DNA from 3 places in the Paenibacillus sp. TY11 genome. Region 1 is predicted to be linked to each of the others. Evidence: riboswitches for the same ligand, from Rfam matches in the RefSeq annotation. Region 1 holds a riboswitch; each other region holds the start of a gene.
The links. Region 1 has a riboswitch for cyclic di-AMP ahead of AC6EJC_RS06870 (TrkH family potassium uptake protein). Riboswitches for the same ligand answer to the same signal wherever they lie in the genome.
Positions count from the first base shown of each region.

Region 2: another riboswitch for cyclic di-AMP. It lies ahead of AC6EJC_RS08255 (3D domain-containing protein); the one in region 1 lies ahead of AC6EJC_RS06870 (TrkH family potassium uptake protein).
Region 3: another riboswitch for cyclic di-AMP. It lies ahead of AC6EJC_RS23630 (C40 family peptidase); the one in region 1 lies ahead of AC6EJC_RS06870 (TrkH family potassium uptake protein).

Region 1 covers NZ_JCBAIQ010000005.1:110,532-121,200, reverse strand. The annotation lists gene sdhA (succinate dehydrogenase flavoprotein subunit) at 1-815, opposite strand, end outside; gene AC6EJC_RS06885 (succinate dehydrogenase cytochrome b558 subunit) at 909-1,583, opposite strand; gene AC6EJC_RS06880 (LysR family transcriptional regulator) at 1,810-2,715, shown strand; gene AC6EJC_RS06875 (potassium channel family protein) at 2,721-3,398, opposite strand; gene AC6EJC_RS06870 (TrkH family potassium uptake protein) at 3,539-4,879, opposite strand; cyclic di-AMP (ydaO/yuaA leader) riboswitch at 5,201-5,351, opposite strand; gene AC6EJC_RS06865 (CPBP family intramembrane glutamic endopeptidase) at 5,614-7,344, shown strand; gene uvrC (excinuclease ABC subunit UvrC) at 7,313-9,397, opposite strand; gene trxA (thioredoxin) at 9,558-9,875, opposite strand; gene dnaI (primosomal protein DnaI) at 10,001-10,669, opposite strand, start outside.
Region 2 covers NZ_JCBAIQ010000006.1:132,909-143,577, reverse strand. The annotation lists gene AC6EJC_RS08285 (DUF4247 domain-containing protein) at 1-625, opposite strand, end outside; gene AC6EJC_RS08280 (DUF4178 domain-containing protein) at 639-1,145, opposite strand; gene AC6EJC_RS08275 (DUF350 domain-containing protein) at 1,171-1,578, opposite strand; gene AC6EJC_RS08270 (PspA/IM30 family protein) at 1,709-2,377, opposite strand; gene AC6EJC_RS08265 (NADH:flavin oxidoreductase/NADH oxidase) at 2,465-3,487, opposite strand; gene AC6EJC_RS08260 (polysaccharide deacetylase family protein) at 3,793-4,599, shown strand; gene AC6EJC_RS08255 (3D domain-containing protein) at 4,797-5,465, opposite strand; cyclic di-AMP (ydaO/yuaA leader) riboswitch at 5,472-5,640, opposite strand; gene AC6EJC_RS08250 (amino acid ABC transporter ATP-binding protein) at 5,896-6,618, opposite strand; gene AC6EJC_RS08245 (ABC transporter substrate-binding protein/permease) at 6,605-8,068, opposite strand; gene AC6EJC_RS08240 (M20 family metallopeptidase) at 8,218-9,396, shown strand; gene AC6EJC_RS08235 (UCP032817 domain-containing protein) at 9,436-10,452, shown strand; gene glgA (glycogen synthase GlgA) at 10,540-10,669, opposite strand, start outside.
Region 3 covers NZ_JCBAIQ010000028.1:41,747-52,415, forward strand. The annotation lists gene AC6EJC_RS23605 (winged helix-turn-helix transcriptional regulator) at 284-643, shown strand; gene AC6EJC_RS23610 (NAD(P)H-dependent oxidoreductase) at 653-1,204, opposite strand; gene AC6EJC_RS23615 (YwhD family protein) at 1,441-1,947, opposite strand; gene AC6EJC_RS23620 (M1 family metallopeptidase) at 2,071-4,083, shown strand; gene AC6EJC_RS23625 (hypothetical protein) at 4,095-4,922, shown strand; cyclic di-AMP (ydaO/yuaA leader) riboswitch at 5,199-5,336, shown strand; gene AC6EJC_RS23630 (C40 family peptidase) at 5,342-5,842, shown strand; gene AC6EJC_RS23635 (GNAT family N-acetyltransferase) at 6,146-6,652, shown strand; gene AC6EJC_RS23640 (4a-hydroxytetrahydrobiopterin dehydratase) at 6,731-7,030, opposite strand; gene AC6EJC_RS23645 (hypothetical protein) at 7,148-7,441, opposite strand; gene motA (flagellar motor stator protein MotA) at 7,629-8,423, shown strand; gene motB (flagellar motor protein MotB) at 8,416-9,243, shown strand; gene rluF (23S rRNA pseudouridine(2604) synthase RluF) at 9,382-10,083, opposite strand; gene AC6EJC_RS23665 (PAS domain S-box protein) at 10,135-10,669, opposite strand, start outside.

The sequences.
Region 1 (10,669 bases):
AGGAAATACCACGGCTTGCCGTCCTTGTACGTCCAAATACGACCGCCCTCTCCCCGTGCCGACTCGGACATGAGACGCAGCTTGTCATCACCTGGAATAGCCGTCGGATGAATCTGGATAAACTCACCGTTCGCATAGCGTACGCCCTGCTGATACACCGCACCGGCAGCCGTGCCCGTATTAATGACGGAATTCGTGGTTTTACCGAAAATAATCCCGGGACCACCGGATGCCAGAATAACTGCATCGGCCGCAAAAGTTTTCACTTCCATCGTACGCAAATCCTGCCCGCAAATCCCTCGACAAATGCCTTCATCATCCAGTACAGCCTGTAAAAATTCCCAGTTCTCATACTTGGTCACCAAACCTGCAGATTCCCAGCGCCGCACCTGCTCGTCAAGTGCGTACAGGAGCTGCTGCCCTGTCGTCGCTCCAGCAAAGGCTGTCCGATGATGCTGAGTACCACCGAAGCGGCGGAAATCCAGCAGTCCTTCCGGTGTCCGGTTAAACATGACGCCCATGCGGTCCATGAGATGGATGATCCCCGGAGCCGCTTCGCACATCGCTTTTACCGGCGGTTGGTTTGCCAGAAAGTCGCCACCATAGACTGAATCGTCAAAGTGAATCCAGGGTGAGTCTCCCTCACCCTTGGTATTTACCGCACCGTTGATGCCGCCTTGAGCACAAACGGAGTGGGACCTTTTGACCGGAACCAAAGAAAATAAATGAACATGAACTCCCGCCTCAGCCGCCTTGATCGTAGCCATTAGACCTGCCAGACCGCCGCCCACGACAATAATGTTGGATGCTGCCATTTCTGCTCACTCCTTTTTTTCAGGGTTTTAACCTAATCCCCTTTTACGATTAAAAATAGAATCTAAACACGATGTATAATTTATATGACTCGTTTACAGTAGCTGTTTAAAGGCGCTGCATTGCACCAAGGCAGTTGCCGTTTCCTGAAATTCCGCGCTGCGGAATGCAAGCAGGGAAGCGATGAAGCCGATAGACACCACTACGAACAGGGTCATACAGATATAGGAAGATACTTTTTGCGCACGTGGCCCCACTGTAATCCCCCAACTGACCATAAATGCCCACAGTCCGTTAGCAAAGTGAAATGATGCCGAAACGACGCTGATTAAATACAGAATGAAATAAACCGGGTTCGTCACAATGCCATGCATTACGCCGCCTAGTTCCTCATGTGTTACATTACCCAGGGCCACCTGAAAGCGTGTGTCGTATACGTGCCAGATAATAAATACAAACGTAATGACGCCGGAAATACGCTGGAACAGAAAGCGCCAGTTACGCGAATAGCCAAACCTTTTGACATTTGGATCAGCCTGATAAGCGATATACAAGCCATAGATTCCGTGGAACAGTAATGGCAAGTAGATGAATAACGTTTCTAGTACAATAACCAGCGGCAAACCATTCAGGAAGGCCACGCTGCGATTAAATCCTTCCTTGCCGCCCTCCACCGCTGTGAAGTTCGTCACCAAATGCTCAACAAAAAATAGAGCCAACGGAATGACGCCAAGAAGTGAATGCAGCTTTCTGGAATAAAATCCTCTCATCTAGGTCATGCTCCCTTCTCCCGATAATAGCGTTTTCAATAGTAATATAACATATAAAATGACAGTTCCCGACAGGAAATGTCCAACAAGGTGTCCCTTAAAAGGAAAAACAAAAGTGTGAACATCTTGTGTCGCTTTCATGTTACTCCTTTTCGGCTTATAATGGAATTGCAATATACGTATTAATTCTTATGTCTTTTTTGCATATAGAGAGGAAGTGGATGATTTGTTTGAGGATTTGAACGCTTTTGCCGTCATTGTCGAGCAGTCCAGCCTGAATAAAGCTTCCAAACTGCTTAATCTGTCCCAACCCGCCCTGTCTCGCAAAATTGCCAAGCTGGAGGAAGAGCTGGGTGTGAATCTCTTTGATCGTCGGGGCAAACGGCTCGAAATTACGTCGACTGGCCGATTTGTTTATACTTTCGCGCTGGAGCAACGGCAACGACAGCTTCGCTTCTTACAAAAGCTGTCCCAGCACAAAAATGAAGCCCAGAGTATGCTTACACTGGGCGCAAGTCTCACGACACTCCAAACGACGCTGCCTACCCTCGTCGAAGCTTTTATGAGCAAGCATCCTCAAACCGAACTGAAGCTACTCACCGGCAAAACTCATGAAATCGTCGCCTTTGTACGCGACAAAAAAGCAGACGCCGGTGTTGTCGGGTCTGCCATTCATGAAGCCGGATTGCGTTGCATTCCGCTATTTGACGATCATTTGGAGTTAGTCGTTCCGATCGGACATGAATTAACGGTCAAGACAGAAACAGCCTCGATGAAAGACCTGCAAGGATTGCCGATGATCATTTTCTCCAAAGGAACCTGGTACCGCAGTCTGACGGACGACTTGTTCCAGCGCAGCGGCATCATGCCGGATATCCGCATGGAAATCGACTCCTTCGAGGCGATTGTACGCCTGCTTCCAACCTGTAAGGCTTCCGCATTGCTGCCCAAATCCTATTTGCGCAGCGAACTGCTGCGGGATAATGGACTAACAGCATTGTACTTGCCCGATTTGAAGGAGACACGCCGAACGACCTCCCTCATTTACTCGGAGACGACCGATCTTGGCCCGACTGCGCGACGCTGGATTAGCGAGATACGTGCGTCGTTTGCAGGCTACCGTATGGTGTAGAGGGTTTATCCCTCTTCATTGACATTAACAACCTCATCCTCAAAGCGGCCGATATTGTCATTGGAACCGATGATGACCATAATATCGTCTGCTTTTAGCCGATCCATAGCCGTCGGTGCGATCAGAATACCGTTCGCCGTATGAAGCGCCACGACACTGCAACCAAAGCGAGTACGGGCATTTAGCTCTGCTAACGTTTTGCCATTCAGACATGCAGGTACATTGAGTTCCACAATGCTGTATTCCTTGGATAACTCCAAATAATCGAGCAAATTAGGCGTGACTAGCTGATGAGCCACCCGGATACCCATATCTCGTTCTGGATAAATGATCCGGTCCACACCGAGCTTCTCTAACGCACGCCCGTGCAGCACAGATATGGCTTTGGCTACGACTTTTCTGACACCCAGCTCTTTCAGCAAAATGGCAGTCAGAATGCTCACCTGAATATCATCGCCAATCGCAACAATGCCACAATCGAAATTGCGGATGCCCAGTGATCGCAACGAGTCCTCATCGGTAGCGTCCGCTACGACGGTATGCGTCAACAACTCGCTCATGCTGTCGACGACATCCTCATTACGGTCGATACCCAGTACCTCGCACCCCATATCTACCAATTGTAAAGCCAGGCTTGAGCCAAACCGCCCCAAGCCAATAACTACAAACTGCTGCGTTTTCATATCTACTCGAAAACTCCCTTATCTGAATCAATTTCATAAATGATTAAACCAACGAAATGTATACTGCATATAGACAAATCAAACCATTTTGATCTATATGCACTCTTTATTAAAGCTACTGAGGGTATTATGAAATTGATTCATCCTATAATCATTTTGCCTTCCGGATGACGATATAATTCCTTACCCTTTTTCGGCCCCAGTGCATAAGCCAGCGTGAGTGGGCCCAGTCTACCTGCAAACATCGTTAGGGTAATCACCAGCTTGCCTATGACTGTCAAATCAGGTGTAAGCCCCATCGACAGCCCAACCGTACCGAAAGCAGACACCGTCTCGAACAAGATCATCAGAAAATGATGATCTTCAGTTGCCGACAAAATCATCGTCACCCCGATCACGAACAGCAACCCCAGCAGTGTAATGGTCAAAGCCTTGTAAATTCGTCCCTGCGCAAGTCGGTACTTGAACAGCACAATATCTTCCCGCCCCCGCAGCATCGAAATCACCGCTCCAATGAGCAGGGCAAATGTTGTGGTCTTAATCCCGCCTCCAGTGGAGCCAGGGGAAGCCCCAATAAACATGAGTATGATGATAAAAAACTGCGTAGCCTGCCGCAAGCCTGCGATGTCCAGCGTATTGGCACCTGCGGTACGGGGGGTAACGGACTGGAATAAAGATCCCAGCAGCTTACCACCCCAATCAAGCGAACCGAGAGTCTTCGGATTCGTAAACTCAAATACAAAAATCACGAGCGTGCCGACTACAATCATAGCGACCGTCATGCTGAGTACCACCTTGGTATGCAAGGACAGTCTCTTGCGCTTGCGATATTCTGCCAGGTCTGACATCACTACAAAGCCAATGCCGCCAGAAATAATCAGAAACATTGCGGTAAAATTAACAATCGGATCATATACATAACCTGTCAAGCTGCGAAATTCACCGAATAAATCAAAACCAGCATTGTTAAACATGGAGATGGCATGCCAGATTCCAAAATAAATCGCCCTGCCTACGGGCATATCAAAGGACCAGCGAACCGAGAATATCGTAGCGCATACGCCTTCAATAACCAGTGAGTACAGTAATACCTTACGGATTAACCCGACAATTCCCTCTACAGAAGTCTGATTCATCGCTTCCTGCAAAATGAGTCGCTCCCGCAAGGAAATACGACGCTTGAACACCAGTGCAATCAAGGTAGCCATGGTCATAAAGCCAAGACCGCCGATCTGGATCAGCGCAACGATGACAACTTGACCAAAAGTGGTAAAAAAGATGCCGGTATCCTTTACGACAAGCCCGGTTACACAGGTCGCAGAGGCGGCAGTAAACAAAGCGTCTATAAACCCAAGCGGCTTTCCTGTTGTATTGGAAATCGGCAGCATTAACAATAAACTACCTGTTAGAATGATAATGGCAAAGCCCACAACGAATATCTGCGGTGGAGAAAGCCGAAGCCAGCTTGCATTGGGATTCATCTATTCATCACTTCTCTCCTAATCCTTAAAACTATAAAAACAGTGATTTAATACGGTGTAAGCCCACTACGCGTTCCATTTGATCTTCCGATCGCTGTTACCGCCTTAAAAACACTCATTTTATCGTAAGGGTACCAAAGTAACTATAATTAGCATTCCCTGAATACAGGAAGAATGCATGTCAAGCACTATTCGGTCCCCCTGTGTTAATGGTGGGCAGCAGCGAAGGGGGCAGAATTGTTCTGAAAAAGCGAAGCGATCTAACTAATCCATACACTTTTATTCGCACAAAAAAAGACACCGGAAAACCGAGTGCCTGACTTGGTTCCTGCTCACAGCCTACGAGGTTAGCTGACGGATTCGGGCAGCACAGTATGCCCTATTTACACTTCCGGTCTAAGGACCGGCTGTAAAATTCACCCCAGTAACATGGTTCCCCCGTTTTCTCATAGAAATTCGGCTCAAATGTATATCATTACCTATTGTATTTCATAGGCATTGCCTCAAGATTATAATCCTTCTATATCTAGATCACAAAACCGATTTCGTCGAAAAAACGTGAAATTGGCTTTATTTTACGAATGGACGTCGTTTAATCACAGCTTATCTTATTTTATTGGAACTTTAAAGTGCTTTCACTCCATTTTCATGAATATCGCAGGTCTGTTGGCGGGAACCTGTGCAGTATGATATCTTTAATGGATGTTCTTATTTACAGATTAAGGAGGAAACTCATGAATCCTATCGGGAAACCGGTCGTGCTCACGGCCAACTTCAAAAAATTAGGCTTGCTGGGCGGGATTGGCCTGATTTGCTTTTTTATCTTTCAATTGCTTATTCCCTCGCTTAGCAATCCGAATCCGGAATCATTGATGAACGCAAAGGTCATCAGCAAACAAGAAGCGGTCATACACGCGTTGGACTTTGCCCGCTCCGAGCTGGGCTATACTGAATCACAGCCAGAAAAGCCCGTCGTGACCTATCAGGCCGAAACAGATTTGTACGGTTATTTATCCAGAGAAAAACTGCTTCAACAGTACGACCGTACATGGAAAAAAAGTTACCCTTACGAAACCTTTCGGGTCGATCTGCCTGAACCCTCTGCAAAGAGCAAACTGCAAATTCATGTGGATTTATCCACAGGGAAAGTCGTTAGCTTTAAACGGATCACCTCCAGCACCAATTACACACAGGCTGATATTTCTACGGATGAACAAGCACGTAACAGGCTTGTACGTGTGGCTGAGGACGGCATGACGCTCGAAGCCAAGGAGCAGGCGGCAGCAGTATGGGTCAAACGCTTTGGCTTCAAGCCGTCGGACTTAAAGCTCGCGACCACTGAAGGAGAAGGTGGATTAAAGTATACCGTGGACGATAAAAAAATCGGCGCCTCGGTACTTACACTGGCTTTTACTTTTGAAGACGGGAATGTTCGCTCGTTCACCCAAAGCTTTTCGGCCCCGTCGTCCTATACCGATTATGTCGAAAAGCAAACATTCTGGGCGAATTGGATGACCTATGCGGGTTATGGCCTATTTAGCTTAGTACTGGGTGTACTTGCCATTGTGTATGCGTCACTCACCCGACGACATACTTCATTTGTACGCGGCATTGTTCTGTCCGTTGTATACTTTGTTGCTAGTATAGCAGGGACAATGAACATGCTACCTTTATTGCAAGCAGAAGCAGGCAGTCAGGGCATGCTTATATTTCTTATGGTTTTCCAGGTTGGCATTACCTTCGTCATGGCTGTAGCTCTCTACTTCTCCTTGGTCGGCGGTGACGGGCTTATGCGTCAGGTTGGACTGAATGCATGGCCACGTGCGAAAGAGCCGGGATACGGGCTGTATGTGCTTCGCAGTATGTATGTTGGCTACTTGTGGGCCTTTATCTTACTCGGGGTACAATCCATTTTGTTCTTTGTTCTGGAGCGCACATTTAATACGTTCTCCACAACAGATGCCACACAATCCCCTTACAATATGGCTTATCCATGGCTACTGCCGATTATGGCCTGGATGGCAGGTATTGGAGAAGAGACTGTCTACCGCCTGTTTGGTATTCCGATGGTAAAAAAAATAGTAAGAAATACTTTTGTTGCCTGTCTGATCACCACGCTTATTTGGGCACTGGGACATACGCTTTATCCGATCTATCCGGTGATTTCCAGACCTATTGAGCTGACTTTTCTTGGATTGCTGTTCAGTTTTGTGTTCCTGCGTTACGGCTTTATTGCCGCCATGTTCAGCCACGTTATTTTTGACAGCATTCTAATGGGGCTTAGTGTGATGAGTCTAGGTGACACCGTGAATTTGAGCGCTGGTCTATTCTGGATCTTACTTCCAGCCATTGTGGGTTACATCATTTACTGGTTTAGTCCTAAAAAGCCAAATCGAATTATGTTTGAACCTGTAAAAAAAGAGGAGCCGTATTCTACGACTCCTCCTCCCGAAGGGCAGCTATAATCTGACGCGCAAGCTTATCCCCAATAGAGAGAGGCCGGAAGTCTTCGACGCTGGCCTCTCTTATTTTTTTGAGCGATCCAAAATGCTTAAGCAGCAACTTACGCCGTTTCTCGCCGATTCCGGGAATAGAGTCCAGCCGGGAAGTTACCATAGATTTGCCGCGTTGCTCGCGGTGGAACGTAATAGCAAAACGGTGAACCTCGTCCTGAATCCGTTGCAGCAAATAAAATTCTTCGCTATTGCGTGCAAGTGTCACGGCCTCAGAGGATTCTCCCACTAATAGTTGGGAAGTTCTATGTTTGGCATCCTTCACCAGACCACACACAGGAATGAACAAACCCAGCTCATTTTGCAATACATCGGTCGCCGCCTTAATCTGTCCACGTCCACCATCGACAACGATCAAGTCGGGACGTTCCAAATTTTCCTTAAGCACACGTTCATATCTACGTCGGATAACCTCACGCATCGTTTCATAATCATCGGGTCCCTGCACAGAACGGATCTTATATTTTCGATACTCCTTCTTGGCAGGCTTGCCATCAATAAACACGATCATGGCTGAGACTGGATCGGAACCCTGGATGTTGGAGTTATCAAACGCCTCCACCCGGTGCAAGCTATCCAGCCCAATGGCACGTCCGAGATTGCTTGCAGCTTTGGATGTCCGTTCCTCATCCCGCTCGATCAGCTTAAACTTCTCATCCAAAGCAACACGTGCATTTTCCGTCGCCATGCCTGTCATTTGCTTTTTCAGTCCACGCTGCGGTACAAGTACCTTTACATCCAACCATTCAGCCAGAGCGAGGGCCGCCGTACTCGGGTCCTCCAGTCCACCGGATAGTTGGCTTTCTGTTTCCTTTACTCCGGTATCTTGGTCACCAACTTGATCTTGATTTGTTGCTGCTGCATAAGTTGCCCGTTCTTCAACCACCAGCAATGAGTCAGCAGAATGCTCTGTCTCCGTTTGTATCGCTTTCTCATCTGTCTGTCCGGTAGCATCGGTTGTAGCTGCACTGTGGAGTACAGTTTCTGCCGCAACCGATTGATCGACATTGACCTGTTCTGCCTGCATCAGCTTAGGAGAATCCGGCAGCAATATTTCCTGTGGCACTGCCGGGTTGTCACTATAATATTGCGTCACATAGGACATAAAATCACTGTAAGCCTCACCGTAGAAAGGAAAAGTCGACATATGACGCTCGATCATTTTACCTTTGCGGACATATAGGATCTGTACACACATCCAGCCCTTATCTACTGAAAAACCGAATACATCTCGATCCTTCGCATCCGATGTGGTGATTTTCTGCTTTTCCATCATCGCGTCGATGCTGATAATCTGATCTCGCAGCTCCTTGGCCCGCTCAAAGTACAATTCCTCTGCGGCCTCCTGCATTTTACGCTGAAGATCCTTTTTAATTTCCTCATGTCCCCCGCTTAAAAAGGACCCAATCTCCTGACCAATCTGGTCATACGTTTCCTTCTCGACCTCTTTCACACAAGGCCCCAAACATTGATGCATGTGATAATACAGACACACTTCCTTGGGCATTACACCACACTTGCGTAACGGATACATACGATCCAGCAGCTTCTTCGTCTGATGTGCCGCGTAGGAATTGGGGTACGGTCCAAAATATTTTGCTTTATCTTTCAGAACGCGACGGGTCACCTCCAGCTTGGGGTGTGCCTCGTTCGTAATTTTCAAATACGGAAAGGTTTTATCATCCTTCAATAGCACGTTATAACGCGGCTGGTACTTTTTAATGAGGTTGCACTCCAAAATGAGCGCCTCCATATTACTACCTGTAACGATATATTCAAAATCACGGATATCGGAAACCAGTCGCTGCGTCTTGCCGTTATGGCTACCTGTAAAATAGGAACGGACCCGGTTTTTCAACACTTTGGCCTTGCCGACATAAATAATAGTGCCTTCGTTATTCTTCATCAGGTAACAGCCTGATGCATCCGGCAGTAACGCTAATTTGTGCCGTATGTTCTCCAGCGCCTTCTCCTGATTCTGCAAGTCCTCCGCATAAGGTTTCATTCGCCCGGTTCCTCCTTCCATTCTTAATGATTACTCAACTAACTATTTATAATATATAGGAATAGTACACAAAAACGCCCCCGGTATTTACAACCGGAGGCATTGACCTTTCATGGCCGCTCCACCAAGCCCCCGCAGGAGCATGGGTCACATGCGATGATTATTGGTGTTTGGTAAGCATGCTTTTCAGCGCTTCTTTGGAGTTCAGACCTACCACTTTATCAACAGGCTGTCCGTCTTTGAAGACGATCAGGGTAGGAATACTCATCACGCCGAAACGGGAAGCAGACTCTGGATTTTCATCCACGTTCACCTTCGCGATTTTGACGCTGTCGCCAACTTCTGTGGACAGATCCTCCAGAATAGGAGCGATCATTTTGCAAGGACCGCACCATGGCGCCCAAAAATCAACCAAAACGGTTCCTGTGCCTTCGACTTCTGCGTTGAAGGATTGATCGGACACGTTAACAATTGCCATTGTATGTTCCTCCTTTATAGAAAAGTCAAGATTATTATAACCTGTAATGTCTGTTTCGACACCTTTTAATTATATCACAATAGTTTTTTAATTGTAAGATATCGAAATAGCAGACTGATGAACGCTTACCCACGCTGATTTTTTCCCTTTACGGTAATGACATCTACAAAAGGACGAATCCGGTCCATCAATCGTTGTCCCTTGTACATTTCCTCTCCGTCCTTGCTCGTAAAGCTGAGATGCTTCTCCAGCCCCTGCAACGAGTAATTGGAAGTATAAAAGGTCGGTTTGCGGTTCATTCGGTAATTCAAAATGGAGCCCATCACATGGTCCCGTACCCATGGGCTCAAATTTTCGGCACCAATATCGTCAAATACGAGCAGATCACAATTTTTGAGCATTTCGGTCGTTTCCTTCAGCTTCTGACCATCCTGAATCATGGACTTTAAGTCCTCCACAAAATCAGGCATATACACGATCACACCGTTCAGACCCCACAGGGCCAGCTCATGCAACAGATAGCCCATTAAGAAGGTTTTGCCCGTACCAAACGTGCCTTCCAGATACAGTCCTTTTTTGGACAGACCCTGACTTTTCGTTTCTTCAATGTAACGGAATAGCTGTGTGACAGCAGGCATACGCTGTGAATCCTTCCGCGCAATTTCAAGGGCATTATATCCCTCCAGAAGTGCGCGTTCATCCACATAAAAGCTTTTAATTCGCTGACGCACCCGTTGTTCATGTTGGGAAGCAACCAACTTCGCGCATGGGGTCCGAATGTCCACGATTTCGGC
Region 2 (10,669 bases), on a different contig from region 1:
TCGGTGAACTGCTGGACCCTCTGTCAAACAGACTTCCGCTTGACCCGACACTGGAATCCGAATTCTTTCCTCTGCGGGTAACCGAACCTTTCCGCTCCACCGTAATTGGCGGGATCGCTTTTTTCTCCTGTGCCGTAGGAGCACGATATTGGCCCTGAGAAGGTCGGTATACATCTCTGCTTGAATAACCTCGGTAGGAGCCTGACCCACGTAACGAATCAAACAGAGCATCCAGCACGGTGGCCGTTAAGTATCCTTTTAGAAAGCTTGAACTGTAATTTTGTTCGACATACTTTTTACTGTCGATTTCAATGAGTGTATCTTCCTTCTTAGCTGGATCTTGCTGCAAATGGTACCACTCATCGCTGTATACCAGAAACATTCGCTCATTGCTCTGCGGTGACATTTGTTCTGGTGTACGCTGTTCTTTCAATTCCTCCGCTACTTCTGGAACCGTTTTGCCAGCAGCCCGGTACACGTACGAGGTCGAGTTTCCGCTGCCACTAACCGATTCCAGCGGATACGTATCTTTCACATTTGGCGCGCCGCAGCCGCTCAGCACGGATACGAACAAGCTTAGCGCCACAATGACCTTTAATGCATACTGCCAGGTGCGTTTGCTCATGTGTAACCCTCTCCTAGCTTGCCCGAATAACCTTGACGTCTCCGGTAATCACTTCTTCTCCTTCATAAAGCATAAAGCGACCGTCCTGCCACTCTACCCGCAACAAATGATAATCATCGGACTGGTACTGCCAAACATGCTGCTCTCCACCCTGGCGGAAAGGAGCACGGCCCATAACGGTAACATGCCCAAAATACTGCTCCTCCAAATGATACGTTGTATCATCCAGCTCTAAAATGGTCGGCACTTCCTCCGGGTTGTCCAGTCTGCCGTCGATGGCCTGATATAGTCCAAATTGCAGTGTTTCACGTTCCTCAATATGAAGATAACTGATTTGATTACCATCCTGAAGCGTCAAAACAACGGCATTCCGGGCACGATTATGTACACGACCTACCACTTCATAGGTGACAAGCGACACTTCACAAATATCTCCTGGATTTAAGTGAAGCATGCTTTTCTCCGCTTTCGGCGGCTCCGGCTTCGCAAACAGATTTGAAATTCGTTTCCACACACCCATGGTCATATTCCCTGCCTTTCTTAGCCTAGAAGCATGCTGTAATGATCAAGGCGCCAACCAGATGCAGCGCTCCTGAAAACAGACCGAAACCAATTTTACCTTCCTGTGTACCTTTATCCAGATCAAACTGTGCCCAGTACCGCAACAGCAAACGTACAATAACTTCCAAAACAAGCAGGATGACAAAGGCGATCACAGAATACACAAGCGCTTCGAGCAAATTATTAGCTGTAGCGATGGAACCTGACAAAATATATCCCTGTGCAATCAGCTTCATAATCATTCGTACCGTTACGGCCATATTCCCGGCTTTCACTTCGGCAAAATCCTTATACTTCGTAAATAAAGAGTCGACATACATTAATACGAACAGCAAAATAGCACCCGCACCAGTCCATACAAGCATCGCTTTCATCGTTTCTAAAAAATGCATTTCATACCATCCTCCACATCTTCTTGACCTTCATATATTGATTTACGCCTCCAGGCAGGGAAAAGCGAAGGAGAAAACGTTTCTCCTTCGCTTCCTGAGCAATCACACTGGCGGCAATGCTTAAAAGCTCTTATTTATTTTCGTATTGCTTCAACAAAGCGGCAAGCTCATCGTCCACGGCGCTTTTCTTATCCAGCTCTTTGAATTCCTCATCCAGCGATTTTTCTTTGGAAGACATTTCGTTGCTCGCTTCGGCACGTGCTTCTGCTTGCAGCATTTTTTCTTCCATACGCTTCAATCCGGCAGTTGCCGTATCAGAGCTAAAACCGTTCATAGCTTTGTTAATTTCAGTTTGTGCTTTAGCTGCGTTATAACGGGCAACCAGTGTCTCGCGCTTGTTTTTCATTTCTGTCAGCTGTCTGCGCATTTCATCCAGCTTGCCACGCAGGTTATCGGCTGCAGCTTTGTTCTGTTCGTAACCAGCTTTGAACTCGTTCATTTTTTGTTCAGCAGATTTCTTTTCTTCCAACGCGCGACGGGCCAGATCCACATTTTGTGCTTTTGCAGCGGTATGAGCCTGTTCTTCGCGTTTTTTCACCAAAGCGGCTTGTTCTTCGTATTGCTGTTTGAATCTCTTTTCAATAGCAATTTGAGCGGCTACCGCTTTCTCTGCGTCTTCCAGATCCTCTTGCATATCACGAATATATTGATCCGTCATTTTAACTGGATCTTCTGCCTTGTCGATAATGGCGTTAATGTTGGACATCGTAAGATCTCTTAATCGTTTGAAAATAGACATGTGAAGTTCCTCCTAGAGTTGAATGCTTAAATTTTAAGCTCTGTACACATGTTTACGCAAGCTTTGCAAAGAGGGTTTCAAAAATATCTAAAAGCCGCGCAAGTAAGGCTCTGGGATATCCGCCTGTACTTTTAGCTCCCGCGATGCATGCAGAGCCCAATAGGGATCACTCAACATGGCCCGGCCTATTGCTACCAGATCAGCTTCTTTCTGCTGAACAACCCGGCGGGCATCCTCATAATCATCCAGTAAGCCGACAGCAATCACAGGCACATTCAGCTTTTCACGGATGGTATGAGCCAAATCCACCTGATAACCGGCACGCGCAGATGGGCCTCCATTGGAACCAATCGGACCCTCACCACCAGAAGAAATATGGAAAATGTCTACACCCGCATCACGATATCGTTCCCCTATACCTGTTATGTATTCCACATTATATCCATCCTGGACATATTCTTTGGCAGAAATCCGCATAAGCACAGGCATATCAGCAGGAAGAACCTCTTTAACAGCACGTATGACCTCAACACCGAACAGTGACAAATCCTGCCCATATTCATCTTCTCTAGTATTTGTTAAAGGGGAATGAAATTGATGAATCAGATAGCCGTGAGCGCCATGAATCTCTACCGTGTCAAAACCGGCTTCCACCGCGCGGCGGGCCCCTTCTTTGTAAGCTTGGACCAGTTCCCTGACTTCAGCTGTCGTCAAGACGTGCGGCTCTTTAAAGCGTTCGCTAAAAGGAATCGAGGACGGAGCGACAGATTGCTCAGCATCTTCAGCCTTGCGTCCGGCATGGCCTAATTGAATGCCAATTTTGGCACCATACTTGTGGACTTCCTCCACAATCTTACGATATGCAGGTATATGTTCGTCACTCCAAATGCCCAAATCACGATCCGTAATGCGCCCATCCGGATGGACCGCTGTCATTTCCACAATAATGAGCCCAGTGCCTCCTACCGCCCTGCTCACATAATGGACATAATGCCATTCCGTCGGATTCCCGTCCTTGGCCTCCACGCTGTATTGGCACATCGGGGGCATTACAATCCGATTTCTTAAAGAAAGGCCCTTTAATTGATAAGGAGTAAACAAGTCGGTCACTTTTATCCATCCTTCCTTCAATTCCATGTCTGTATAATTATGAATTGCATCCCCATTATACACCAGCTGTCACGGTATACCGAATCCGTTGTAAGGCTAAAACTTGCGGAAATGCTCCCGTTTTCGGTCATGTTTAAGAGAATATGTGCGTTTAGCTACATCATCTTCACTGATAATCGTTTCATCATGTGCTTCTTTTCAACCGTGTATGAGCCTAACTCGGTCACCAGCATATTTTTAATAGGACAGGTACATAATAGTCGAGAGCACCACTAGGTACCACTGCACGGAAAGGGGGGATACATATGCCGTACAGGGGAGTGTTGCCAAGCATGGCACTGTTACTAGCATTTTCAAGTTTTCCCGTTCACGCGGATGCGCCTCCCAACATCGGAACGCCCCATCCCAAGGAAGCAGCTGTTGCTTCTTCTGTACATCAGAGTACAGACCGAGCTACTCCTACATTAGCGATGCTGCGAAAAAAACATGCAGACATTTTTAAAATGTGCGGCCCGCACACCCGCCAAATTGCCTTAACCTTTGATGATGTGCCCGATTCCAGGTATACGCCGCAGGTTTTGGACGTATTACAGGCGAACGGCATCAAAGCCACCTTTTTTATCGTCGGTCACCGTGCGGAAAAGCATCCGGGGATCATACGCCGCATTATTCGTGAAGGCCATGCTATAGGAAACCATTCCTATACCCATCCGGATTTCAGGAAGGCCACACCAGAACGCTTTCGCAACCAGATTACAAAAACAGAGCGTATTTTACAAGCCAGCGTAGGTTTTCGCCCCAAGTTGATTCGCCCACCCTACGGTGAAATCACGGAGCCTCAAATCCAGTGGGCACGTCGTCATGGCTACATGATTGTCAATTGGAATGTAGATTCTCTCGACTGGAAGGGATTAAGTAAAACACAAATTCAGCGCAATGTGATCCCGGCTACCGGGCCTGGCTCCATTATTTTAATGCACGCAGGTGGAGGTCAAAGTTCCAATTTGCAAGGCACTGTCCAAGCTCTGCCGGGTCTAATTCACTCTCTAAAAGCTAAGGGCTACAAATTTGTTACAGTCCCCCGGCTACTCCACACATCGGAACGGAAATAACAATACGTTTATGATTCAGCTACAAGCTAAATTAACGTAAAAAGGCTGTCTTACCAGCAGAAGTTTTCTGCTCGTCAAGACAGCCTTTTTTTACCGATAGGACTGATAAGAATCCGACCCAGTTATATGTTGTACGATACGGGCATTAAATTTACATAATATATATTATGTTTAATTAAACCATATATACGCAAATGCTATTTATTAATAACGTACAGTTTCACATTTTGAAAGCCAAAGTCGTTCACAAATGATTTGTTGCCAGGAATAAAGATATCAATCCGCTTTCCTGTAATGGCGCTGCCCTGATCGCGGGCGACGGCTACAAAAGAATGATCTGGCAGGCCGGGGTGGGAATAGCCCGTAACCAGCACTTTCGTTCCCATCGGAATGACGCTCGGGTCTACCGCAATCGTGCCTAGTTTAAGCGGATTGCCGTAGTAATCGACCGCGCCCCACTTGCCATTTTCATCAGCTGCGGCAGAATACGCTGTAGCTTTAACATCAACTACTTTACTGTAATTGAATGTTTTTCCCCATGCTTTAATCGTTGGCCCCTCATTCGCTGGTGCTGTCTCCGTAAGAAGCTGTGACTTCGAAGCCGAAGCCGCCTTCACACTTTTTTCGCCAGGCACCTTAATTTGTAGACCTGCATATATGTTGTTGGGGGCAATATTCGGGTTCGCCTTCGTTAGCTCGTTTACCGGTACTCCATAACGTTGAGCAAGCAAAAAGAAGGTATCACCCTCTTTGGCAGTATGAAGCGAAGCAGCATTTGCTACTCCAGCTGTCTGTGCCAGCCCTGCAATAGCTGCGGCAAGCACCGCAAATTTCATGGTTTTTCCAATATGTTTCAGATGTTTCAAAGATATGTACCTCCTCTGTTATGCCTACGAAGTTAGCTGTCGGATTCGGACTCAGGAGAAGCCCTATGCTTATGCAATTCACCCCTAGGCATATTCCACATCGTCTTATGACGTATCGGAATGACTGCCGTTGTTACGTCCCCCGCACTTCCCATGATTTGGGCCCAGCATTCAGCGTTTGTCATAACCCCATGCTGTCCCGGTAAGTTTTGGCTCACTGCATAATATCACAAATTTGTAACCTTATCTGCATGAAAATGTTGGGACCTTGAACATCATACTATACTTGTTACAATTTTGTCATCAAGAAAACGATATCTGTTACGAAAATATGGGGAAATGGTGACAAAAAAAGAAGAACCCTCCGTCATACGGGGGTCATCCCCATCGACCACGGAGGGCTTACTTTATAGCTCATAGAAGTACTTTCTTACAATACCTTGGCAAGAAAATCACGGGTGCGATCATGGCTTGGAGTACCAAAAACCTGCTCTGGTGTACCTTGCTCCACAATTTGACCGTTATCCATAAAGATGATCCGATCGCCTACCTCGCGGGCAAAGCCCATTTCATGCGTCACGATCACCATCGTCATGCCGCCTTCGGCGAGCTTCTTCATAACATCCAGAACCTCTCCAACCATTTCAGGGTCCAAAGCAGAAGTCGGCTCATCGAACAACATCACATGCGGCTGCATGGCCAAAGCACGCGCAATCGCAATACGTTGCTTTTGACCGCCGGATAACTGGTTCGGATAGGTATTTTTCTTATCCTCAAGCCCCACGGTACGCAGGAGCTCCAGCGCAATTTTTTCCGCTTCCTTTCCTGACTGTCTTCTAACCTGCGTTGGTGCAAGCGTCAGGTTCTGCAACACTGTTTTGTGCGGGAACAGATTAAAATGCTGGAACACCATTCCCATTTTCTCCCTAGTCGCATTAATATTATGACCACGGGCCGTAATCGACTCACCCTCAAACAAAATCTCCCCGTCCGTCGGCTGTTCCAACAGATTCATACAACGCAAAAACGTACTTTTCCCCGAACCGCTGGGGCCGATGATGACGACTACTTCACCTTTGGCGATGTCTATATCAATGCCTTTTAAAATTTCGTTCTTGCCGAACGATTTACGCAGTTGTTTAACGGTGATCACTGGCTCTCAACTTCCTTTCCCATAAACCCAGCAGCTTAGATAAGCTGAATGTCATTACAAAATAAATAGCGGCGGCGATTACGAACGGACTCAATCCTTCGTAAGTAATATTTTTAATGACCTGGGCCTGATACATAATATCCACCATCCCAATGGTCGAAATAATAGATGATTCTTTAATGATCGTAATAAACTCATTACCGATAGCAGGCAAAATAGATTTGAACGCTTGCGGCAAAATGACGTGACGCATAGCTTTGCCTCGTCCCATCCCGAGCGAGCGAGCAGCTTCCATCTGCCCACGGTCTACTGCCTGAATGCCAGCGCGAAAAATTTCAGCCAGATATGCCGAGCTATTCAGGGATAATGTGATTATACCGGACTGGAGTGGCGTAAAATTGACGCCCAACGTCAAAGCAACCCCGTAATGAATGATCATGAGTTGCACCAGCATAGGTGTGCCGCGCAGTATCTCTACATAAGCTGTACCTAACCACTCAATAACACGAACACCACTCATCCGCAGCAAGGATATGATCAGACCAATGATGAATCCGAATAGTACTCCAAGCGCAGACAGCAACAGGGTGTAGCCGATGCCCGTAGCGTAAAAACTGCGGTATTTCCAAAAAATATCTACAATGTTATTCGAAGAAACCTGCCGATCCGCAGAAAGTGCACTCGCTTCTGTGGAAAACTTCTCAATCGACCCGTCTGCTTTCAGGCGAGCCAACGTTTTATTTACAGAGGCAAGCAATTCTGCATTCCCCTTACGGATACCTACAGCTGTTTCTGCCCCCTCATCCTCAGGCACCGCCTTGGCAAGTGTTACAGTACCATCTAACGTGTATCCTTTAGCAACCGTATCTTCGATTACAACAGCGTTGATACGCTGGGTCCGAAGCTGGAGTACCAGATCGGATATTTTGTCCAGTGAAGTTACAGAGGCATTGGGCACTTTTTGAGCAATCTCTTCCTGAATACTCCCCTTTTGCGCGCCGATCTTCTCGCCTTTCAGAGCAGCCATCGTTGAATATTTGTCCTTATCCTCTGGGCGTACCATAATGACTTGCTTGGAGCGATAATATACATCCGAAAAATCAATGCTCTTTCTTCGTTCATCCGTCGGTGTCATACCAGACAGTACCAAGTCTACGCGACCACTTTGCAGAGCAGGCAGCAAAGCGTCAAAACTCATGTCCTCAGGGACCATCTCCGCACCCAGATCCTTAGCGATTTCCTTGGCGATTTCAACATCGAACCCAACAATGGTATCCTTACCATTAATGACTTTATGAAACTCATACGGCGGAAAGTCGGCACTCATGCCTACTACAAGTTTTTTCTGTGGCTTTTCTTCCGTTCCGTATGCAGTGAGCGTGGGAAGACCAGCCAACAGCAAGATAACCGCCGTCAAAACCAGGGCGGTAAAACGATATGCCTTTTTCAATCTTTTTTTCTCTCCTTAAATTCTTTATAATAAATAAGATTGTGTCATTATAAATGAATATGCATGATTATGCAATGAATGTTATAGTACAATTTCAGTATACCTAACGCAGTACCTACATTACAGCCTTATATAAAGGAGTTTTCAGCATGGATTTTAAACAGACCATTCAACAAACAATTGAGCAACATGCCCAACGGTTTAAGGACATATCGTTATATATTGGCGCAAATCCTGAACTTGGAAACGAAGAATTTTTGGCCTCTGCTCGTTTAAAAGAAGAACTGGTTTTTCACGGATTTGAGGTCCAGGCACCGGTATTAGGTATAGAAACAGCCTTTATTGCCACTTATAAAGCAGCCAAACCCGGACCGGTTGTCGCTTTTCTGGCAGAATACGACGCTCTGAAAGGTCTCGGACACGCCTGTGGGCACCATTTGATATGTATGATGAGTACCGGTGCTGCCGTCGGCCTCAAATCGATCATCGACGAGACGGGTGGAGAAGTACGGGTATACGGCACACCTGCCGAAGAAACACGCGGTGCAAAGGTTCCGATGGCGGCTGCCGGGTTGTTTGATGATTGCGACATAGCGCTTATGACGCATCCTTATGACCGTTACGAAAAATCAGGAAAATCGCTGGCGATTGATGCTGTACAGTTCGAATTTTTTGGTCAATCCGCCCACGCAGCTGCCAGTCCGCATGAAGGCATTAACGCGCTGGACGCTGTGATTCAAACGTTCAACGGCATCAACGCGTTCCGTCAACAAGTCAAAAGTACAGTACGTATCCATGGCATCATTAATCAGGGTGGGCAGGCAGCCAACATTATTCCTGATTACGCCTCTGCCCAATTTTATGTGAGGGCTGCTACACGTCAAGAACTGAATCCGCTGACCTGCCGTGTTATTCAAATTGCTGAAGGAGCTGCTTTACAGACCGGGTGTCGTTTGGAGACCTCCAATTATGAGACTTCTTATGATGAAATGGCGACTAACCGTGTACTTTCTGATACCTTTACCGCAAATTTGGTGCAGGCTGGCATTTCACAAGAAGACATAACGGAAGGCGAAGATCACGGCTCCATGGATATCGGAAATGTATCGCTTCATTGCCCTGCTATCCATCCGTACATTCAAGTTATTGACGAGAAGCATGCCTTGCATACACCAGAATTTCGCGATTTGGCGATGCAGGACCGGGCAATGGAAGGAATGCTGCTGGCCGCGAGAACCTTGGCATGGACTGCTTGTGATGTAATCACGAATCCTGAACTGCTGACCCAGATTAAAGAAGAATTCGCTCTGCTGAATAGCGAAAACTAAAATCTTAATTCCGTCTTCTTTCAGAAAGGAGCAGCCATCATGAATAGTATGAGTAGCTTTTGGACGTTGTTTGTTGTGGTTGACCTCATCATTTTGTGGTTTATATTTCGTGCAATACGCAGGAACCGGGGAAACAGAAAAACGCGCCGCCGGAATGCATTTTTCCTCAGCTCCCCGTCTCCTTCGTCCCTTGCGCAGCAACGTCATCCGGAGATTACGGAGCTGATGCAGCTACTGGAGCAATCCATTCCGGTCTCCTATGCTCATAGCGTAAGGCGACGTGTAATGGAAGCCCATCCTGAACTGACGGAGCAAGAATATGATTGGCGCTGGCATGAGCTAAAACGATACTTTATGCTATGCGCGATTATGAATCGGGTGCCTATGTTCAGTAGTGATGTGGATGAATTATGGCACGAAATGTTGATGTTTACCCGCGAATACCAGCAATTCTCGGAAGCTTTTTTTGGTCGTATGCTTCACCATGCGCCCCATTCGGGCGGCTCTCAGCCAATGCCGGAGGAGCGGGCGTGGTTTGACTGGTTATATGTGGAGTGCTTTGGCTGGAACCGCTATAGCGCCAGTTTATGGGGAACTTTTTTTAATCATCCGTTACCGAACGACGAGCTTTCACATTATTACAAACTGGCAGCCTCGGCGCAACCAGCAGGTGACCGGTGGAATACTCAGGCGAATCTAGGCATTTCACAGCAGGCACAACAAGCGGTTCATAAGATTGTACAACATCTGCGTGAGCGGGTGAATAAAGCGGTAGATGATCCTGAGGGTAAGCAACTGCCTAAGGTCAACTATTTACAGGTCGACTATCTGCTATTGGCTGTTGTGTGGTATTCATGGTATCAACCTGATCAATTTGCCACACATATGCACCCGGATGCTACAGGCAATGCCGCACTAGCCAGCTCATCCGGCTGTAGCTCTGCAAGCGGCTGCTCGAACTGGGATACTCACCACTCACACCAGCATTCCTCCCATGACAGCTCTCATGGTGGCGGCTCTTCGTGTGGAAGCAGCTGTGGTGGCGGGGGCGACTGATCACAGCAAAAAGGGAATTCCTCAGCCAAACACTGGCTAATTGGGATTCCCTTTTTCATTAACATGCCTATGGTATTCCTACTCTGTTCAATCGGTCTTTGTTAACGAACGGTAAATATCCATATATGCTTCGGCTGAAACATCCCAACTATACTCTCCTGCAAAAGCCGTTTGTGTAAGCTTCGACCAATGCTTAGGTTGGCGATAAAAATGAACA
Region 3 (10,669 bases), on a different contig from region 1:
GATTACATTCATAAACAGTGAATAGGACTTAACTACATCTTTTAAGGAACCGGTTCCACAAAATGAATAAAAAGAAGAGTGGAAGCGATTTCTATCTGAATTATAGTGAACGCCTTTCCAGGATGTCAAGGCGCTCCTCTCCGTTTCTAAAATCACTCTATTTAAAGATACAGAAACATTTTATAACGAGCATACTTTACATCATTTCACTAAGATTGCATAATGATCAGTTGTAAAGTATGCACATTTATATTATATACTTACCTAAAGGAGAGTGTAACTTATGGGTGAAACCTGTGTTCCGTCTGGCGTGGTCCTAAAAGACACTGGCTTTGGATATACGTTGTCCTTAATAAGTGGTAAATATAAAATGATCATTATATATTGGCTTTCTGAAAATAAGGTTATGCGGCATAACGAGCTGAAACGAAGTATCGGCACCATTTCCTTCAAAACACTAAGCATTATGTTAAAAGAGCTAGAGGCAGATGGCCTTATCATACGCAAGGAATTTCCCCAGATACCTCCAAAAGTTGAATATTCATTATCTAAGCGTGGCCTTTCTCTCATTCCATTGTTAAATATGATGTGCGAGTGGGGAGAGGAAAATGGTTTGCCAGCTCTGGAGGACGGACAGCAATAGGCATTCCTATTACAGGCTGTCAATAAAACTCAAATAATCTCGTGCGCTTTTTTCCAATTCGCTTTCAGACAAACCTGGGGCATCTGCGCCAGGCTCATTTTCTGTACCATAAAACGCAAAGAACGAACGATAATCTGCACTGCAATATAGGAAGGTTGTTTCAAAAGGGGATAGTAGACGCTCAAGTGTATAGCGATATCTTCCCTTTTCACTATAATCTTCTTTTTTAATTCCGGCAGATACAGCTAAAGCAACTTTGCGATTCTTTAATTTGTCTCCTCCATTTGAACCATAAGCCCAGCCATAAGCAAAAACATCGTCAAGCCATTTTTTAAGGAGAGGCGGACTACTAAACCAATAAACAGGGAACTGTAAAATAAGCTTACTATGCGATTCAATTAAGTGCTGCTCTTTTTCCACATCAATGTTCCCGTCAGGGTAAATCGTATGCAATTCATGTATAGTATACTTTTCTGGATATTTTTTGAGTTCTCCTACCCATTGCTTATTTATCACAGATGTTTCTATGCTTGGGTGTGTTACGATAACAAGAGTTTTCAAAGACTTATCCTCCTTGAGTATTATTTATTTTCTGAGTATAAAGCGCGCACTACAAATATGTAAGTATGCACTTTTAGTACAACTACTTACTAAAAGGTTAGTGTCAAATCAGAAAAATATTCTTTCTATACCATCACCACGATCATACGTTCATGCTGAAAGCTATTTCGCAACAAAAAAAGCAGCCCACAGAAGCGGCTGCTTTTTACAATACTATTACTACGTTAACGCTTTTCTTACCCTTCCAGCGCCTGCTTCAATTCCTCCGGCGAGGCGGCCCACCATTCCTCGTTATGCGAAATCAGCAGGCTTTTGAGCGCTGCTTTATCTTCGCTGCCGAGATCATCCAGCATAAAACGGCGCTTGAGCGCATAATCCATACGGTTGACGTGATCGGCGAGAATTTTCCAGCCGCGTTTGGCTTCGTCGTCAATCAGCATCTCGCAGGCGGTCGCGCCGCCGTACACACGTCCTTCGGGCGTACGGTCCACGGCTACCCATACCAGCCATACCTGGCGTCCGTTTGGTACGTCCTCTTTATTCGTAGAGAACTTGATGCCACGTTCCACTTTACTTTTGGCATGCATGGCACCGATATCAATTTTCGCCTCTCCTCGGTCAATGATGACCGGGGACATGCTGTTCAAGTCGATTGAGCCTGCGCCGAAGCCCTTATGCTTACTCTTGCCACTGACAATGTTCAGTGCAATCTGCTTTTTGCCATCCGGCTGATTTTCACTCATGCGTCACTAGGCCTCCATTTTCCGTCTTCACACTATTCTACACTATAAATATTTTAACTAATAATCTCCCGAAAGCAAACATATACATGCTGTAGATGCTTGTCAACGGGAGGTATCCATTGTATGACCCCAGCACGCACCAAAATCGTTTTATTGTCTACACTAGCCCTCGGTCTCCTCGCAGGGACGTTATGGTTTGCCTGGCAGCCCCAATCGCAATCCGATCCGCAGTCCATAGGCAAACCACTATACGGCTCCCCGTCTGAGTCTGCGCTTGCGCCAAATATGGGCAAGCCCCTAGGGGCAAACATCCTGCCTGACCTGCCCAAGAACCCTCCACAGCCCGCTACAGAAATCCTCAGCAAACGGGTGGTGGAGTACCACATTGATGTGTCTCTGGAAAAAGGACAGGTTTTGCGAGGCACTGAGACACTGACCTGGAAGCATCCGGGCAAGAAAACCGTGAATGATCTGTATCTTCATCTATACCCTAATGCTTTCTCTTCCATGGAAACCACCTTTATGAAGGAATCCGGGGGGAAGCTGCGTGGAGACACCATGCCCAAGGACGGCTACGGCTCCATGACGCTGACTGAACTAAAAACGGAAGACGGTTTATCTCTCATGCACCGCACCCAATATGTGCAACCAGATGACGGTAACGCAGGCGACCGTTCGCTCATGAAGGTGCGTCTACCCAAGCCGGTACGAGGTGGCGAAGAAATCACATTATATATGAAGTTTGAGGTAAAACTGCCTGCCATCTTCGCTCGTATGGGCGCGACAGATGATTTTGTAATGGCAGGACAGTGGTTCCCGAAGCTCAGCGTCTACGAGACTGCAGGACAGCGTGGACGCGCCGAGGAGGGCTGGAATCTCCACCAATATCATGGCAACTCCGAGTTTTATGCCGATTTTGGGATTTACAGCGTACGGATTCGGGTGCCTGAAACACACATCGTAGCTGCGACCGGATTTCCCACCCGTGGTGCAGTCCGACAGAACGGCCAGAAAATATATCAATTTTATGCCGATGATGTACACGATTTTGCCTGGTCCGCTTCACCCAATTTTGTAACTGTAGAAGAACCCTTTTCTTCTGCTGAAGTCCCTGGTGTCAAAATCAAGCTCTACCTTGATCCGTCGCACAAGGAGCTCAAAGGACGCTACATGAGCGCAGCGAAGGCCGCCCTTTCGTACTACAGCAAATGGTACGGGCCTTATCCATATTCCACCCTATCCATCGTGGTTCCACCCAAAACAGGCAATGGAGCCGGCGGCATGGAGTATCCGACACTGATCACGGCCGCGGCTGCGGATAATCTGAATCCCGGCTATAGTCTGGAACGGACGCTGGTTCATGAGATTGGACATCAATATTTCTACGGAATGGTAGCCAATAATGAATTTGAGGAGCCTTGGCTGGATGAAGGCTTCACCTCCTATGCAGAGGAGCGGCTCATGGAGCAAGAATATGGGCTTACCCCCAACTTGCCATTACAATCGGGACAGGTAGCTTCCCCACAGCCGCTAAACCGCGAGTCATGGAAGTACGGCTCAACTGCTGAGTATGCGCAAAATGCCTACTCTCGAGGCAAATTGGTACTGCGGGGCATTGAACGTCAGGTGGGGTTGAAAAAAATGGATCGGATTATGCGGACCTACGTCCAGACGTATCGATTCAAACATCCGTCCTCACAGGATTTTCAGCGCATCGTGGAGAGAGTCACCGGACGCTCATGGAGCCACTATTTTGAACAGTATGTATATGACGGCCAGATGGCGGACTTTTCGGTGGATCGCATTACGAACCACAAGCTGGAGAATGGATATGAAGCGGTCGTGACGCTCAGCAAGAAAGGGGCGGATTATCCCAAGATCCCTGTTCAATTTACCTTCAAGGATGGCACAACCATATTTAAGGCATGGGACGGCACGGGCAAAAGTACAACTTTTCGGCTCAAAAGTACCTCTCCCGTTTCCTATGTGACCCTTGATCCTCTATATACCATTGCACTGGAGAACAAGCATATTAATAATAACCTGAAAGCCGAATTGAACGAAAAGCAACAAACCCGTTGGAGTGTAAGTGTAACCAAGCTGTTGGAGACACTGCTTGGAAGTCTGTCATGGTGAGGTGTCTATAGATGCGGACTGTCATAAAAGAAGGCTGGGCGCTTGTGCGCATACGATTTTATATCGTTATCATTCTATTTCTGTACCGACTACTGTGGGGGGTATTTCTCTATCGGTTGGTGCAATCTGCCGTTATCCCGTTGCTGCTGCGTTATCCTGATCAGGGTCAAAACGAGCTGGGACAGACCTTGTTTTGGATGGAGGGCCAGATTGCCCTGATGGACAGCCGGGAAGTGCATGTGTATTTGTGGGTACTACTAGGGGCGACCGTACTGCGCATTCTGATCACTCCCTTCATTAGAGCAGGAATATATCAAAGCCTGCATACCGATGCGACTGAACCGCAAAGCCTGTCCTTCTTCAGGGGTATGAAACGCCACGGCTTGTCGTCGCTGTTGTATTACATCATCGAGTTGGGACTGTTGCTGCTTCCCGCCTTTTGGGTGGTACCGAGACTCTACCCCATTGTAGCAGGAGCGCTGCAGTCTTCCTCTCACCTGCTTCATTTGTTGCCCTATGTCATTGGGTGGATAGCTTACGGATGGTTCATTCGGCAGTGCATCCTGTATATGCAACTGGGTACTGTCGGCGATCACGCCATACTATCGTCCCTGCTCGCCTTCTTTCGCCAGCTCCTCCCAGCTGTCGGCATATCCCTTTTGCTCGGTGCTTGTGTGCTGCTGGTTTTCGGTCTATTTGGCACCGTGGCGATGATTTGGACTGGCATGTTGGCGCTCATTCTCCAGCAATCGTATCATTTTGTTACCAGTCTGGTCAGGCTGTGGCATATCAGTTCGCAGTACAGACTATGGCATACCTATATCTCCAGTAGAGGCTAAGCCCTCCCTTATATTTTCCAACTTCATTTCCAGCTGTCGAAAAATCTTTTTGCTTACCCGTGCAAACGGCACATAACTGAATACTGTTAACAGAATCTGTTCCTGGGGCATTAGGAGCAGATTTTTTTTGTAACTTTTTGCGATGAAACATTTGCCAAAGCCAGCCGTCTTTGTTACAATAATCGCAGTGAACTGATAGTAACAACTTTGTAATCTTTATTGTAACCTTTATCTCAAAAACATCGTTATCGTGAATACTGCTCTCCAAGGTGCACATCTTAAGTTAAGCCTAATTCCTGGCACCTAGGAAGCGGGGGAACCAGTTTGGGTGAATTGATCTCGCAACAGAGTGGTCATAGGGGAACCTTCTACCGAATCCTTAAGCTAACCTCGCAGGCAATGGAAGGGGTATATTTTTTTTGAAGAAGAAGCTAACGATCGCAGCCATGGGGCTTGCCATTGCCTTTACATCTTTTACATTCGGTGGCGGCAGTGCATTTGCAGACTCCAAGATGGACCAGGTCATCCAAGATGCCAAAGGAACGAGCTACAGAAGCGGAGGCACTACACTCGAGGGATTCGATTGCTCCGGCTTCACAATGTATGTATTCAACAAACTGGGAATTAAACTGCCGCATCAATCTGGTTCACAATTCAAAATGGGATCTTCCGTATCCCGCGATGAAATGAGACCTGGGGACCTCGTGTTCTTTAACACCACAGGAAGAGGCATTTCCCATGTGGGTATCTTCGTAGGTGAAGGGAAATTTGCCCATTCCTCGTCTTCACGTGGTGTAGTAGTTAGCTCACTGAACGAAAATTATTACGCTAACCGTTATGTCGGTGCAAAAAGAATTATGAGCACAGACGCTTACCACTCTGTAGCTTCAGATGTTCCTGATGACGACAACGTAGAATAACTAACGCACAGCAAGCTAAACCTAGCCGCAATTTGATTCTGGCCGGAATCGAATTGCGGTTTTTTATGTCCACAACATCAGCAATTATTATCATTACTGACGAACTGACACCTCAAAAGGTTTCAATTTTAGCGAACATCGTCGGTTTTACCGTCACCGCTGGGGGAGCATATGAGTAGTAAATCCTTCTTATTGAATGTATACCCGACTTGGGTATGAAATAAACACGCTTGCCATTCCCCTGCAACTTGTCTACAATCTGTTGTTAATGATTGAAGTACCTGTAAAAGGAGGATAGAAAACATGCCTGCCTCAATATCCAACTATCGGATCGTACCGATGGACGAGCATCAAGCGGCTACAATCTGTGAATGGCGCTATGATCCACCCTACAACATATACGGCTGGCTCCCCTGGGAACAAATGAAGGCGCTTGAAGTCGAATTTGGAAGTCCCTCGCTTCGCCAAGAGCAATATGTTGCCGTACTGGATGAAGAGAACAAGCTGACGGGATTTGCTCAATATTTTCCTATGGTCGGTGTGACCCGGCTAGGTCTTGGAATGCATCCTGAAAGATGCGGACATGGCAGAGGCTCCGATTTTGTCCGTGCCATTGCCGAGGAAGCCAGACGACGCAAACCGAAGAATGAAATTGATCTGGAGGTACTCACTTGGAATGGGCGCGCTATCCGGGCCTACAAGGCGGCCGGATTTGAGCTTACGGATACCTATGAACGCCAGACTCCCGACGGCAAAAAGCCGTTTTATTGTATGGTATATCGTCCCGACCACCAGACCCGGGTTCTATGATAAAAGCGCCTTCGGCATACAACCGCGATGTTGTATAGCGAAGGCGCTTTTATCATCATACGACAGATCATTACAAGCTCAATGACTGGTACGCATTTTTTCAAAAGCTTCATTATATTGTTGGGCTTCCTTAATATCCACGGCCATAATACCGCCGTCGTCCCAGGAGGTCAAACGCAGAGTCACGGTCTTGTAATCAATCGTAATAAATGGATGATGATTGAATGCTTCAGATATAGCGGCAACTTCATCCACAAATGCAATCCCTTTCATAAAACTGGAAAAATTATATTTTCGAACGATCCAACGTCCTTCCTCCAGTTCCCAGCCCTCCAGTTTCTCCAGATGTGCTTCAATCTCTTCTTGTGTAAAAGGCATGTTACGAACTCCTCCCCGTTTATACGGAAGCCTTTTAGCCGCTTAAATGCGGCCAAAACTACGATATATTGGTGTACATATTACCACGGCCCCGTTGATAAATCCATAAGACGGCCTTCAAATCAAAGGCACCGACGTCAGTTCCTCATCTCCAATGAGTACATAGATACGATGCTGCTCCGGCTCATAGATCACAACGCCGCTGCCTACAGTGATTATGGGCTCTGTACCCAGTGCATAAAATAAGTCTTCTGCCAAAGCTTCATTGACTTCCTGCCGCCCCGGCGGGTCCAGCCTGTCCCAATCTTCTGCTTCCATCTCAAAAAATTCATAGCTATCTGGGATGCGTCCCACAGCCTCTGTCAAATCGTTCAAAATTTGTTCATACTCGCGCCCATGCTTTACTCCCATACCATTTCCTCCAATAGTTCCGCCATTCAATACATAATCACCTTATTATACCGGAAATTCGCACTTAACAAAAAAGAGAGTTTTGTCGATAAATACTATAATCCGTCTTGTAATGACGCGCTTGGGGCAAGGACGACCCCGGCGGCATGAAAGGATTCAAAATCTATTCTCATGGATGAGGTGTATCATGCAAATTTCAACCATTATCGGACTTGTGCTCGGGATTGTGTCACTGGTCGTCGGGATGATCTTAAAAGGCGCTCCAGTCGTCAACCTGGTCAATAATCCCGCTGCTTACATGATTATTTTCGTCGGAACGGCAGCGAGTATATTTATGGCCTTCCCGATGGCAGAAATCAAACGGATTCCGAAGCTGTTCAAGGTTATTTTCACCGAACAAAAACTGTTAGACCGCAAAGAACTCATCGGTACGTTTACCGAGTGGGCATCCATTACCCGTCGTGAAGGTCTGCTCGCCTTGGAATCCAAGGTAGAGGAAATCGACGATCCCTTTATGCGTGGCGGCATGCGAATGATTATTGACGGCAATGATCAGGAATTCGTACGGGACGTTCTGATGGAAGATATTAATGCTACCGAGGATCGACATCGCTCTGGCGCGCTGATCTTCTCCCAAGCCGGTATGTACGCTCCAACTCTCGGGGTACTCGGTGCGGTTGTAGGTCTGATTGCCGCTCTGGCCGACCTGAGTGACATGGAAAAGCTGTCTCATGCCATTGCAGCAGCCTTCATTGCGACGTTGCTCGGTATTTTTACAGGTTATGTCCTGTGGCATCCGATGTCCAACAAGCTGAAACGGTTATCCAAAAAAGAAGTAGAGCTTAAATTAATGATGGTCGAAGGTCTGCTTTCGATTCAATCGGGTATATCGACTATTGCCATCAGTCAGAAACTGACGATCTTCCTCACTCCGACCGAACGGGCTACGATGACCCAGAAGGATGGCGATTCCAGTGAGTAAAAAGAGACATGAACCGCATGAAGAGCATGCTGACGAAAGCTGGCTGTTGCCATATTCCGACTTAATGACCCTTCTGTTGGCTCTTTTCATTGTCTTATTCGGTATGAGCTCGCTCGACGCCAAAAAATTCGAAACTATGGCTCAATCCCTGAGTGCAGCTTTTAGTGGCGGCACCGGCGTGCTGGATCACTCGGCCGCGAATCCGTCGTCACAATCCATGGATATGGGCAAAAATAAAGAACAGGTATCACAACCGTTAAAATCTAAAGCCACTTCTACCTCTGATCTGCAAAAGCAGCTTGCTCAGCGGGAAGAAGAAGATTTAAAGAAGCTAAAAAAACAAATGGATCAATATATTCAAAATAACGGCCTGTCCCCTCTGCTGAACACCAAGCTGAACCAATCCCAGCTGATGATCACCATTAGTGATAATGCCTTGTTTTCATCCGGGCAGGCCGAAGTAAAGCCGGAAGCAAGAAAGCTGGCCAAGTCCATTTCCAGCATGCTCCAGCAGTTTCCTGGCTATGATGTTATCGTATCCGGTCACACGGACAATGTACCTATTTCCAATAGCCAGTTCCCGTCCAACTTTGATTTGAGTGCCAAACGTTCGCTTAATTTCTTGCGTATTTTATTGCTCAATCCACAGCTCGACCCAACCAAGTTTGTATCCATCGGTTATGGCGAGTATCGCCCATTAGCAAGCAATCAAGATGGACAAGGACGTTCCAAAAACCGTCGTGTCGAAATTTCCGTTCTCCGCAAATATCAGAACGGTACACAAGTCATTAGTCCTACCTCTAGCTCGAATGAAGGTTGATCATGCATATGTTATATGAACAAAGGCACCGCCGCATTTTTTATGCAGCTGGTGCCTTTTTGTTTAGTGATTCCTGTGCTCTGGTCCTGTCATATACGAGGATCATACGCTGTAGGCTATTATAAGGCCCTTCTGGCATTAGCTAAGCGTATAATCAAGCATCTGGCCCAGTTCTAGCTTCTCGGCCTCTGTCAGATCACGCCAGGCGCCTTTCTGAAGGGACCCCAACCGAATATTCATAATCCGCAGGCGTTGCAGTTTTTTAACTTCATAACCGAAGGCAGCACACATACGCCGGATCTGACGATTTTTCCCTTCCGTCAGGATAATACGGAATACATACTCAGATACACGCGTTACCTCACAGGGCAGCGTCCGCTGACCGAGTATTTTCACGCCACTGGACATCCCCTGCACAAAAGATGGTATGACAGGGCGATCCACCGTTACGATATATTCTTTCTCATGCTTGCCTTCTGCCCGTAAAATCTTATTCACAATGTCTCCATCATTGGTAAGTAAAATGAGACCTTCTGAATCCTTATCCAGGCGTCCGATCGGGAATATCCGCTGCGGGTGCCCCACGAAATCGACAACATTGCCTCTAATGTGGCTCTCTGTCGTGCTTGTAATGCCCACCGGCTTGTTCAATGCAATATAGACGTGATCGGACTTCTCGCGTAGCGGCTTGCCGTTCACACGAACATCATCGCCTTCCTCCGCTTGACTGCCCAGCACGGCTACTTCACCGTTAATCGTCACGCGGCCGCTCTCTACCAGCTTGTCCGCCTCCCGGCGCGAGCAAAAACCGGTTTCGCTGATAAACTTGTTAATGCGCAACCTGTGTACCCTCCATTTCTACTAACACACTTCCTCCTGCGCCCCAACCCGTTACTCAGGCTTGGCAATCGGAAGCTGCACCAGGGCTGTCGTTCCCTCTCCCTCTGTGCTTTCAATATCCAGTGTGCCTTTATGACTCTGTATAATACGCTGGCTGACCATAAGTCCTAGTCCTGTACCTGTTTCTTTGTTTGTGAAAAATGGTTCCCCCAGCTTGGACAGCATTTCTGCGGGAATCCCCGTTCCCTGGTCCCGTATGAAGATTTTAACGCTTTCTCCCTCCAAGAACAAATGAATCGTGATGATACCACCTTTACTCATAGCTTCCATGCTATTTTTAAGTAAATTAATGAATACCTGTTTTAACTGATTTTCTTCAGCGTATACCAGGGCAGGCTCGTCCGTAACCTGAAGGTCGAATACAATGCCCAGCAGATGCGCCTGACTATCAAGCAAAGAAATCACGTCGCTCACAATATAGCGAACATCTTTTTTCTGAAAATGCACTGCCTGTGGCTTCGCCAGTATTAAGAACTCGCTAACGATCAAATTGATGCGATCCAGCTCAGACATCATAATATCGTTG